Regions from separate parts of the Paenibacillus sp. FSL E2-0151 genome, predicted to be linked through region 2. Evidence: riboswitches for the same ligand, from Rfam matches in the RefSeq annotation. Region 2 holds a riboswitch; the other holds the start of a gene.

Region 1 (5,514 bases), 3.3 Mb from region 2:
GAGTTGCTGGCTGGATACGTTCAGCATCCGGCACTTCAATCCGACATTGACCAGTATGTTGTTTCACCAGGACTTGGCGACAATGCAGGGCTGTGTGGTTCGCTGGCGCTTGCCAAGTTGGCATTGAATAAGTAGGTCATTAAGGGATTGACGAATTTTACCATTGTGGTATGATATGGGCAACAGCATAGTACGGTTAATGAGGAAGCACCTCTCTTGCATGGATTTTGCAGGAGGGGTGTTTTTTTGTGCTGCCTATAGGTAGTATCTCTAACTCGTATAAGCTGAATATTCAAAGGGAGGGAACGAAAATGGAAGTCATTTTCATGAACAGATTGTCCAGAATGTCAGATCAGAATGCAGAGTATGCACAGTTATGGATTGGGGAAGAGGAAGATAGTTGGCAGCTGGGATGGAGTCGCTACGAGGAAGGAGAGCGTGAGGACAGCATCTGGTATGAAGGGACTTCTTGGGAGGAGCTGCTTCATATTTACCGTCATCAGCTTGCCATACAGATGAGTGAGGGGTACCGACCGCAGTTGCAGGGGTTATTTCATGAGAATGATGATCTGAAGTCACGCAGTTATGGTGGACAGCGGCTCCATTGTTACAGTGAGTTATACGGCAATGAACAATTATATACGGATCTGTGCACATGGCGCAGGAAGAGAGCTGTGTCTGACCGGAAGGCACCGTATTTTATTGCAACGAATCGTCTGCTGCGTTTGATCAGTGCCTTTGTTCCGCAATCGCTGGATGAACTGATGCAACTTCCGGGCGTAGGAGAGAGCAAAGCAACTGAGTATGGTGCGGAATGGATGGAGATTACAACCGGACTGGAGCGTTCAACGACATTCCCGCTGGACTGGGTATACACGGCGCTGAAGGAAGAAGAGTATGAGAGTTGGTTATACAAGCAGAGAGAGCAGAAGTACAAGCAGGAACTTGATAAGTTCACCACGCGTAAGCAGGTGCTTGAAGGCATGAAGGAAGGGCATACGTTAGAGGAGATTGTTAATCGATCTGGATTATCCCGACGCGAGTTGGTTGAGCTGTTAGAGGCACTGGATCACGAAGGTTATGACACCGATTGTCTTCTTGATGTGGAGCTGGCAGTGATGCCAGAGAACGAACAAGAGGCCGTATGGAGTGCGTATGAGGAGCTGGGAGATACGTTCCTGAAGCCAGTATTACATAAGGTGTATGGAGGAGAGAAACCCGATGGAGGAAGTCTGGAGCAGGTCTATGAAAGACTGCGCATGATTCGAATCCGCTTCCGTCGGCACGCAGAGACAGAGAAGAATGTTGGTTAATAATCAGAAATGAAAAAAGACGAGGCGTTTCTCCCGGAGGAGCGCTTCGTCTTTGTTATTTCATACGAGTTCATACCCAGTCTTTCTTGCGGAAAATGAAGAACATGCTCAGGCCCAGGGTAACCATTAGGCCAATCACAACAAAATAGCTGTATTTCCAGTTAAGCTCTGGCATGTTCGTAAAGTTCATGCCGTATATACCGGTAATGACCGTCAGCGGCATGAAGACCGTGGTAATGGCGGTAAATACACGCATGATCTCATTCGCCCGGTTCGCAATACTGGATTGGTAGGCTTCTCGCAAGTTGCCCATCAGGTCGCGATAAGTCTCAAAGGTTTCAGATATTTTTACAGCATTCTCATAGATGTCACTGAAATACTTTTGCAGTTGATCATCGATGAGACGCAGATCTTTTTTATTCAAGGTGTTAATGACCTCTTTCTGAGGTCCGAGCACTTTTTTCAGCCACAAAATCTCACTGCGCAGCCCGATAATTTCACTCAAATGTGACTTTTTGGTATGCATCAGAATGTCTTCCTCAAGCTTCTCGATTCGTGCTTCAATTCGGTCACCTACGGTGAAATAATTATCAACAATCAAGTCAACCAGTAAATACAGCAGACGATCCGGTGTACTGATTTCCTGTTCCCACAGGATCGGTTTCAGTGTGCGCAATTCGCTGATCTTGTGCTTGGTAACACTAATAATGAAATGTCTGCCAAGGAATAAGTTGACCGCACGTAGAAATATCTCTTCATCATCGAAACGGATGCTATTAATCACAATAAAATAATGGTTCTCATAAATTTCAATCTTCGGACGTTGTTCTTCGTCACTAAGACAGTCTTCTACAGCCAGATCATGCATCAAGAACAGCGGCTGAAGTACCGCCAAATCGTCTACGTCTGCATCAATCCAGTAAAATCCTTCCGCTGGTGGAGTCAGCGCCTGCTGAATGTCGTCCACCGGAATAAATACACCGTTGTTTACCAACCGGATTTTCATCGTTAATCTACTCCTTCTGCACCCGCCAACTTGGCGGATATTATCATTATGGGCGCAAAAAGAACAAATCAGCCGGTCGGCAGCGGAGCCTGGAGATCAGGGCTGCGTTCACTATATAATCAAACGGAAGTCACGTCCCGCTGCCGGCATGCTGATGTCAGTTCTCTATGCAGTTTGTCGGAATTCGGCTGCCAGTCAGGCCTCGGGTCGCCATCCATTTAATATGTCACCTCTCACATAAGGGTTTATAACACCTTGTTTAGTATACCGCTGGTACAAGGTGCTTTCAAGCGCAAAAATGTGTCTATTTCGCGCCCTGAGGCAGTGTATGACAATGGATGATGAACGGTTCCGATCTGGGAAGCAGACATCGAACTGCAACTTGACGTGAGGGCATTAATGTAATAAAGTAGACGGTGAACCATATTCAATTACAATCTAATACAGCGAAATCTTATCAAGAGTAGGTGGAGGGACTGGCCCGATGAAACCCGGCAACCGGCGGTATACCGCACGGTGCTAATTCTTGCAGCGACTAAGTGTCAAGTGGCACTGTTGTAACTGAGAGATGAGAGAGGCGCATATCTATTTTACATATGACCTTTCTCGAAATCCGAGTAAGGTCTTTGTCATATGCCCCGACTTCTCAGCAGTGATTTTCGCTAAGGAACTTGAGGTTGTTTGTAATGTTGGATGAAAGAGCAATTCAATGTTTTTACAAGCTCAAGGCAGTCTATAACTGTATTGATGTGAAGACATCAAGCCAGGGGTGGCTGCATCTATCTATGCACAAGGAGGAGTTAGACTTACTATGCCAATCAAAATACCCGATACGCTACCAGCAAAAGAAGTACTTGAAGGAGAGAATATCTTCGTCATGGATGAAACTTCTGCATATCAGCAGGATATTCGTCCACTCCGTATCGCTATATTAAACCTGATGCCCACAAAGGAAACGACCGAAACACAATTGCTTCGTCTGGTGGGAAACACACCTATTCAGGTGGATGTCGTTCTCGTACATCCCAAATCCCATACGTCGAAGAATACGTCTCAGGAGTATTTGGATCTGTTCTATAAAACCTTTGATGAGATTGAGCACCGTCGTTTCGATGGAATGATTATTACGGGCGCCCCTGTGGAACAGATGGATTTCGAAGACGTGAACTATTGGAATGAAATCCAGGAGATCTTCGAATGGACTAAAACCAATGTGACTTCAACCCTCCACATATGTTGGGCTTCCCAGGCAGGTTTATACCATCATTTTGACGTACCCAAGGTTGCACTTGATGAAAAGTGTTTTGGCGTTTTCCCACATACCATCAACAAACCACATGTTCCGTTGTTGCGTGGATTCGATGAAGTATTCAACGTTCCACATTCCCGTCATACGGAAGTGAGACGCGAAGATATTGAAAAGAATGAGAATTTAGAGATTTTGGCTGAATCCGAGGAAGCGGGGATCTTCCTGGTTGCTACCAGAGACGGCAAACAGATTTTTGCCACAGGACATGCCGAGTATGACCCGTTCTCATTAAAGTGGGAGTATGACCGGGATACAGCTAAAGGGTTGGATATCGCATTGCCTAGACATTATTATCCGAATGACGATCCTTCCCGTGTGCCACCAGCTACTTGGCGCGCTCATGCCAACTTATTATTCTCTAACTGGCTCAATTACTATGTGTATCAAGAAACACCTTACGATATTGGCCCGCAAATCTAATCGAGATTACAGGAGGATGCAGCAATGGAAGACAACAACAAGTTGAAAATCGAAAGCCGCTTAGCACAAATTGGGTCCATCAATGAACCGGTTACAGGCGCCATTAACTTTCCGATCTATCAATCCACTGCGTTTCGCCACCCGAAGCTTGGACAAAGCACGGGGTTTGATTATATTCGTACGACCAACCCAACTCGCAAAGTGTTGGAAGAGGCGGCCGCAGCGCTGGAGTCCGGTGATGCAGGATTTGCCTGTAGTTCAGGTATGGCCGCGCTACAAACCATCTTTGCCATGTTCGGTCAAGGGGATCATCTGATTGTATCGCTGGATCTATACGGCGGAACCTATCGTCTGCTTGAACGCATCTTGTCCCGTTTCGGTGTAACCGCAAGTTATGTGGATACAAATGACATTGCAGCACTGGAAAATGTTCGTCAGCCGAATACCAAAGCTGTATTTATTGAGACACCAACCAATCCGTTGATGATGATCACCGATGTGGAAGCTGTCGCTTCCTGGGCGAAAAGTTACAACCTGTTGACCATTGTTGACAACACGTTGCTGACTCCATTTTTCCAACGTCCGATTGAACTGGGTGCCGATATCATCATTCATAGCGCTACCAAATATCTGGGCGGACACAATGATGTGTTGGCCGGATTAATTATAACCAAGGGTGAGGCATTATCTGCAGAGATGGCGTTCCTGCATAATTCCATTGGAGCGGTATTATCTCCAAGTGACTCCTACCAGTTGATGAAAGGTATGAAAACCTTGGCTCTTCGCATGGAGCGTCATGAGTACAATGCACTTACCATTGCCAAATACTTGCTTGAGCACCCAGCGGTGGTTGAAGTGTATCATCCAGGCCTATCCGATCATCCGGGGTATGAGGTACAGAATAAACAATCCACGGGTAACACCGGTATCTTCTCTTTCAAAGTGAAGGATGCACGTTATGTTGAACCATTACTTCGTCATATCAAACTCATTGCTTTTGCCGAAAGTCTCGGTGGAGTGGAATCTCTCATGACTTATCCGGCGGTACAAACTCATGCGGATATACCTCTTGAAATTCGTGAAGCCGTAGGTGTGGATGACCGTCTGCTCCGGTTCTCCGTAGGCATTGAACATGCAGATGATCTGATTGCAGATCTCGGCAATGCTCTGACAGCTGCACAACAGGAAGTGGAAGGAGGCGTGCACTCATGAGTGAGTCCAACAACAAGCCCAATTCCGAGTTGAAATTTGATACCAAATTGCTCCATTTTGGCGATGAGATTGACAAAACGACTGGAGCCTCCAGTGTACCGATCTACCAAGCATCAACATTCCATCATTTTGATATCTTCAATCCGCCTCAACATGATTACAGTCGTTCGGGTAATCCGACACGTCAGGCTCTGGAAGATTACATCACATTGCTGGAGGGCGGCGCACGAGGCTTTGCCTATTCTTCGGGGATG
Region 2 (5,514 bases):
AGCAGTTCCTGGATCGCGCAGTTGAGGTGTACAACACAATCCATAAATGATGTTATATAAGTTCAACTTATGAATATTTACACAGACACACAGACACTCCGATGACAGAATAGCCTTTTGATCGCTGTTATCCCCAGATTTCTTTGATCCCTTTTAAAAAGGGGAAATCCGGGGATAAAGGCGAAGCATATGCTTCCGATGCAGCTTTCTTTCAGAAAGCTTTTAGCTCCGCTTCAGGCTATTTCTGTCCTCTCCGTTATTGTGTAAATGTTTCATTGAACTTATATAAAAGTATGACAGGTTCATGTTGTAAAAGGGTATACTAGATGAAACGCCATTTCTCTTGAAATAGGGAAATGGCGTTTGTGTGTTCAGGATTCTGTTTAAGACACAATTGAACTGGCATATCCCTCAATTACATAACTCCAATGACCTGCGGGTCATTATTTCACCAGACGTTAACATTTTGTCACAAAGCGCGACGTCAATGAACATTTTATCCGGTATAATGAATTTAGTTGTGAAATAAGTGTCAAAGTACCGAAACAAGCGGAGAATATTCTTCGCCATCTTAAACCAACAGCGGGTGAGAAAAAATTGAAACACTTAACTTTGTTTAAATGGTTAACCGTATTAACCTGTCTTGTCATGTTTCTGGCCACTTTTGGTGGAGGCATCGTAACCAAAACGGAATCAGGCCTTGGCTGCGGAACAGAATGGCCTTTATGTAACGGAAAACTCGTTCCCGCACATACTGTGGCTTCACTCATTGAATATTCCCATCGCGCTGTAAGTGCACTGGCTGGACTGTTGTCCATTGCCTCGTTTGTTGCTTTTCTGCGGTTTGGCAAGTCACGCCGTGACCTGCAATTGTTTTCTTTCTTAACTCTGGTATTTGTTATCGTCCAGGGAATCATGGGGGCTTTTGCCGTTGTCTTCTCCCAATCTTCAGCAGTCATGGCACTGCATTTTGGCTTTGCATTGATTGCTTTTGCCAGTTCTCTAATGATGGCGCTGGGCATAAGGCAGGAGGCCAAAGATGGCGGATTAGAGCGCCTGAATAAATACCCTCGGGTTAGTAAAAAATTCAGAAATCTGGTCTGGTTCTCCACCATTTACACATATCTCGTGGTATACACAGGTGCATTTGTGAGTCACACGGATTCTGCCGGCGGATGTTCTGGATTTCCGCTTTGTAACGGTCAGATTATTCCTGAGCTTTCGGGTGGGGTAGCGGTTGCTTTTGCTCACCGTGCAGCAGCTGCGTCGCTCGTGATTGTTATCGCAATCCTGGGTCACTTCGCTTACCGTAATCATCCGGACAACAAGGAAATGCGTACTCTGGGTGTGGTATCCGTTGTTCTTATTCTGATGCAAGTAGTCATTGGTATTTTCATGATGGTGACAATGAACCGTCCGGAAGTATACATGTTCGTAGCTCTTGCTCATATGCTGGATATCGCCATATTGTTCGGAGTCTTAACGTATATGAGTTTCCTGGTGTACAAGCTGCATCGCCCGGCTAATCGTTTTTAAATATGAAAGTCCACCATCCAGTGATGTACATCATTGGACAGGTGGACTTTGTTTGATGTCAGAGGGATCAGGGCAACCTATGGCAAGCAGCAATTACACGGAATGAATGATGTTACGTTTACGGTGATGAATTCTTGTTGATTTGGAAAAGAGGAGGTTAGATATGCTGCGAACGTTGTTGGGGGAAAAGCCACGTATAAACGAAGGTAAATTGAAGGCAGCGATGGACGCAATGGCGCATACGCTTGAGCTATTTCAACGACAAATGCATGTGGACCATGATCCCACGCATGACTATCGGAAACTGTATGTGTGGACTCAGGGACTCATCTCCTCACTGGATGAACTGGAGCAAAGTTGTTTCGCTGCTGCTCATTTTCGCAGAAAGGTCGTTGCAGGCTCAACGGATGATATGACGGCGACTGAAAAAGCCGAGTATGCACGTTATGTGTATTTCTACAAAGATGGCTTTATCCGCTGCTTTGCCATTCTGGATAAAGTCGGCACAGTATTAAATGAAATATTCCAGCTGAATACTTCCAATACCAAAGCGCATTTTTCTTATTTTACTGTGTTAAGGCAGTTCGACTATGCGAGGGAACATCATGATCTTGCGTTGCAATTAATACAGATCAAGGACTCTTATCGTGAGCCGATGAGCAAGCTGCGCAAGCGACGTAATATGGAAATTCACTACATGAACTCAGAAATGCACGATGACCTGTGGCAGTTACACCAGACCTTGCAAGGTAAAGTGAAATTGGAGGATCTGAATCAGCATGTGCAGGAAATGCGTCAGGGCGTCGATATGGTCTGTGAAACGTTAACAGCCTCTTATAGTTATATCAATAAAATATGGAAAAGGAATAATTCCCTTTGACAAATCGGAATACTTGGAATATACTGAGTTTCAATCGAATGTTACACGGATATAATTGATATTTCAAAAGTTACGTTCACATTATAAAGCATAAACTACATGAACTTATAAAATCCTACAACAACATATTTCTTATCGAGAGCGGCGGAGGGACAGGCCCGATGAAGCCCGGCAACCGATTTGTAATGACATGATACATGTATCATTCGTTATAGATGTTAGGTGCTAATTCCTACAAAATGGTGCAAGACACGATTTTGGCAGATGAGAAGGTATATTCTTTCACGTGAAGAGCCCTCTTTGTATCTGCAAAGGGCTCTTTTTTTGTACTTTAAGGGGAGTTTTCCTTTAGATCGGGTAAAGATACATGTAGGTGGTTGGAAAGGGGCAAGTGCGATTGATTGAATTAAAAGGTTTAACGAAAACGTACGGCAAAGGGGCAAAATCTACAACAGCGTTATCCGAGCTGAATTTGAGCATCCAAAAGGGTGAAATCTACGGTGTGATTGGCCATTCCGGAGCTGGAAAAAGCACATTGATTCGCTGCATTAATTTGCTGGAACGGCCTACGGAGGGTGAGGTATGGGTCGACGGAATCAACCTTACTGAACTAAGCAAAACTGAATTGCAGCAACAGAGACGCAAGATCGGGATGATTTTTCAACACTTTAATCTGTTATCTTCGGCAACGGTATATGACAATGTAGCTTTTCCACTAAAGCTTGTGAATACACCCAAGGAAGCCATTGATCGCAAAGTGAAGGAAATGCTTGCACTGGTTGGTCTGGAGCACCACAGCAGCAAATATCCGGCTCAATTATCGGGTGGCCAGAAACAACGTGTAGGGATTGCGAGAGCACTTGCAAGTGACCCAAATGTTCTTCTCTGTGATGAGGCTACTTCGGCACTTGATCCGCAGACGACAAATTCAATCCTGAAGTTATTGCTCGACATTAATGAAAAGTACAACCTTACGATTGTGCTGATCACACATGAGATGCATGTCATTCAGAACATCTGTGACAAGGTGGCTGTCATTCATCAGGGCGGCATTGTGGAACAAGGACCTGTAACAGACGTGTTCCTGAAGCCGCAGCATGCGATTACGCGGGACTTCATGATGCGTGACCATGAAGCTGGACTTGCTCTGGAAGAGACCGCTCTGGCAAATGCAGGCGTTGAATTGCAGGCAGGTGCTGCTTCCAAACTTGTGAAGATATCCTTTCTGGGTAACAAAACGTATGAAGCGATTTTGTCTAGAACGGTACGTAAGACAGGAGTGGATTTTGCCATCCTGCAAGGTACAATCTCTACGATCAAACAAGTTCCTTATGGGCAGCTGACCGTTCGGTTCGAGGGTGATTCAAATGCGATTGATCGGACGATATCAGAATTGACCGCAGAGGGACTTGATGTGGAGGTGCTTCGTTAGATGGATTTTTCAACAGTTCGCTGGGAAGAGGTTGGTAAAGCCTCCATTGAGACACTGCAAATTTTGGGTGTATCAGGCTTGTTCACCGTAATTTTTGGTTTACCGCTCGGAGTGCTGCTGTTCATGACAGCCCGATCTGCTTCGATCAAGTCACGGACGGTGTACATTATATTGTCCTTGATTGTGAATATTTTGCGCTCAGTCCCATTTATCATATTGATTGTTGCTCTTATACCGTTCACTCGTTCACTCGTCGGTACTGCTACAGGTGTGTTAGGTGTTATACCACCTTTAGTTATTTCAGCAGCTCCTTACTTTGCTCGATTGGTGGAGACGACGTTGCGAGAAGTTGATCGGGGTGTCATTGAAGCGGCACAGTCAATGGGTGCATCGACCGGACAAATTGTAAGACGGGTATTACTGCCTGAAGCGTTACCTGGTTTGGTTGCTGGTATTACCATTACCATCGTTACGCTTGTCTCTTACACGGCGATGGCGGGCATGGTTGGTGGTGGAGGTCTAGGAACGCTGGCAATCAACTATGGGTATTATCGTTATCAAAATGAAATCATGATTATATCCGTAGTATCGATGATCATTCTTGTGCAAATTCTCCAGATGGCTGGAGATCGCTTGGTTACATTTTTCACCAGGAAATAACACATAGATAACATGATGGTTATGCAATAATGCAGATGCCACATGACAAAAATGATTAGAGAAGGGGTTTTACACATGAAAAAATGGTCTTTTGCTCTACTTAGTCTTATGTTGATTGCGGTTCTCGCAGCTTGCGGAAACAACAAGGACGCCGATAGCGGCGCAGACAATTCAGCAGGTGCACCTCGTACAGTTGAATTGAAAGTTGGAGCTTCACCTACACCACATGCAGAGATTCTGGAAAGCATCAAGCCTGAACTGGAAGCACAAGGTATCCGTCTGCAAGTCGTTACATTCAACGACTATGTACAACCCAATCAGCAGCTTGCTGATAAAAAATTGGATGCGAACTTTTTCCAGCACCAGCCTTATCTGGACACAGAGAATAAAGAACGTGGATTCAACCTCGTTTCTGTAACACCTGTTCATGTTGAACCTTTTGGTGGATACTCCAAAAAGATTAAGTCTTTGGATGAATTGGCAGACGGCGCAAAAGTAGCAATTCCAAATGACCCATCCAATGGTGGACGTGCACTGTTGTTGCTCGCGAAGGAAGGTATTATTACGCTGAAAGACAACACAAATATCTCATCTACGATTCAAGACATCACAGCCAATCCGAAGAACCTGGATATCATTGAGCTGGATGCAGCCATGATGCCTCGTCAATTGGATGAAGCGGATCTGGTATTCATCAACGCTAACTATGCGCTCGAAGCGAACCTGAATCCGGCGAATGATGCTTTGCTGATCGAAGATCTGCAAGGTAACCCATACGCAAACATCCTCGTTTCCCGTGAGGACAACAAGGATGCAGATGCAATCCAAAAACTGGCTGCTGCTTTGCACTCCGAAGAAGTGAAAACATTCATCAAAGAACGTTATAAAGGTGCAGTTGAACCTGCAACTGAATAATTCACGATATGTATGATATGATGTGAAGCTATTAAGAATAAGCCGTATATCTCTTCTGAAGAGATATACGGCTTATTTTATGTTTCCTAAT

Evidence for each region. Region 2 has a riboswitch for S-adenosylmethionine ahead of MHI55_RS25835 (methionine ABC transporter ATP-binding protein). Riboswitches for the same ligand answer to the same signal wherever they lie in the genome.
Region 1: linked by a shared signal. The riboswitch ahead of metA (homoserine O-succinyltransferase) and the one ahead of MHI55_RS25835 (methionine ABC transporter ATP-binding protein) in region 2 are both predicted to bind S-adenosylmethionine.

Annotation. Positions count from the first base shown of each region.
Region 1 covers NZ_CP150308.1:2,075,941-2,081,454, forward strand. The annotation lists gene MHI55_RS09710 (ROK family protein) at 1-135, shown strand, start outside; gene MHI55_RS09715 (HRDC domain-containing protein) at 312-1,313, shown strand; gene corA (magnesium/cobalt transporter CorA) at 1,384-2,319, opposite strand; SAM riboswitch class I at 2,771-2,894, shown strand; gene metA (homoserine O-succinyltransferase) at 3,131-4,048, shown strand; gene MHI55_RS09730 (PLP-dependent transferase) at 4,073-5,260, shown strand; gene MHI55_RS09735 (aminotransferase class I/II-fold pyridoxal phosphate-dependent enzyme) at 5,257-5,514, shown strand, end outside.
Region 2 covers NZ_CP150308.1:5,807,058-5,812,571, reverse strand. The annotation lists gene MHI55_RS25850 (thioredoxin family protein) at 1-50, shown strand, start outside; gene MHI55_RS25845 (heme A synthase) at 598-1,536, shown strand; gene MHI55_RS25840 (Cthe_2314 family HEPN domain-containing protein) at 1,700-2,416, shown strand; SAM riboswitch class I at 2,546-2,687, shown strand; gene MHI55_RS25835 (methionine ABC transporter ATP-binding protein) at 2,814-3,848, shown strand; gene MHI55_RS25830 (methionine ABC transporter permease) at 3,849-4,508, shown strand; gene MHI55_RS25825 (MetQ/NlpA family ABC transporter substrate-binding protein) at 4,584-5,423, shown strand.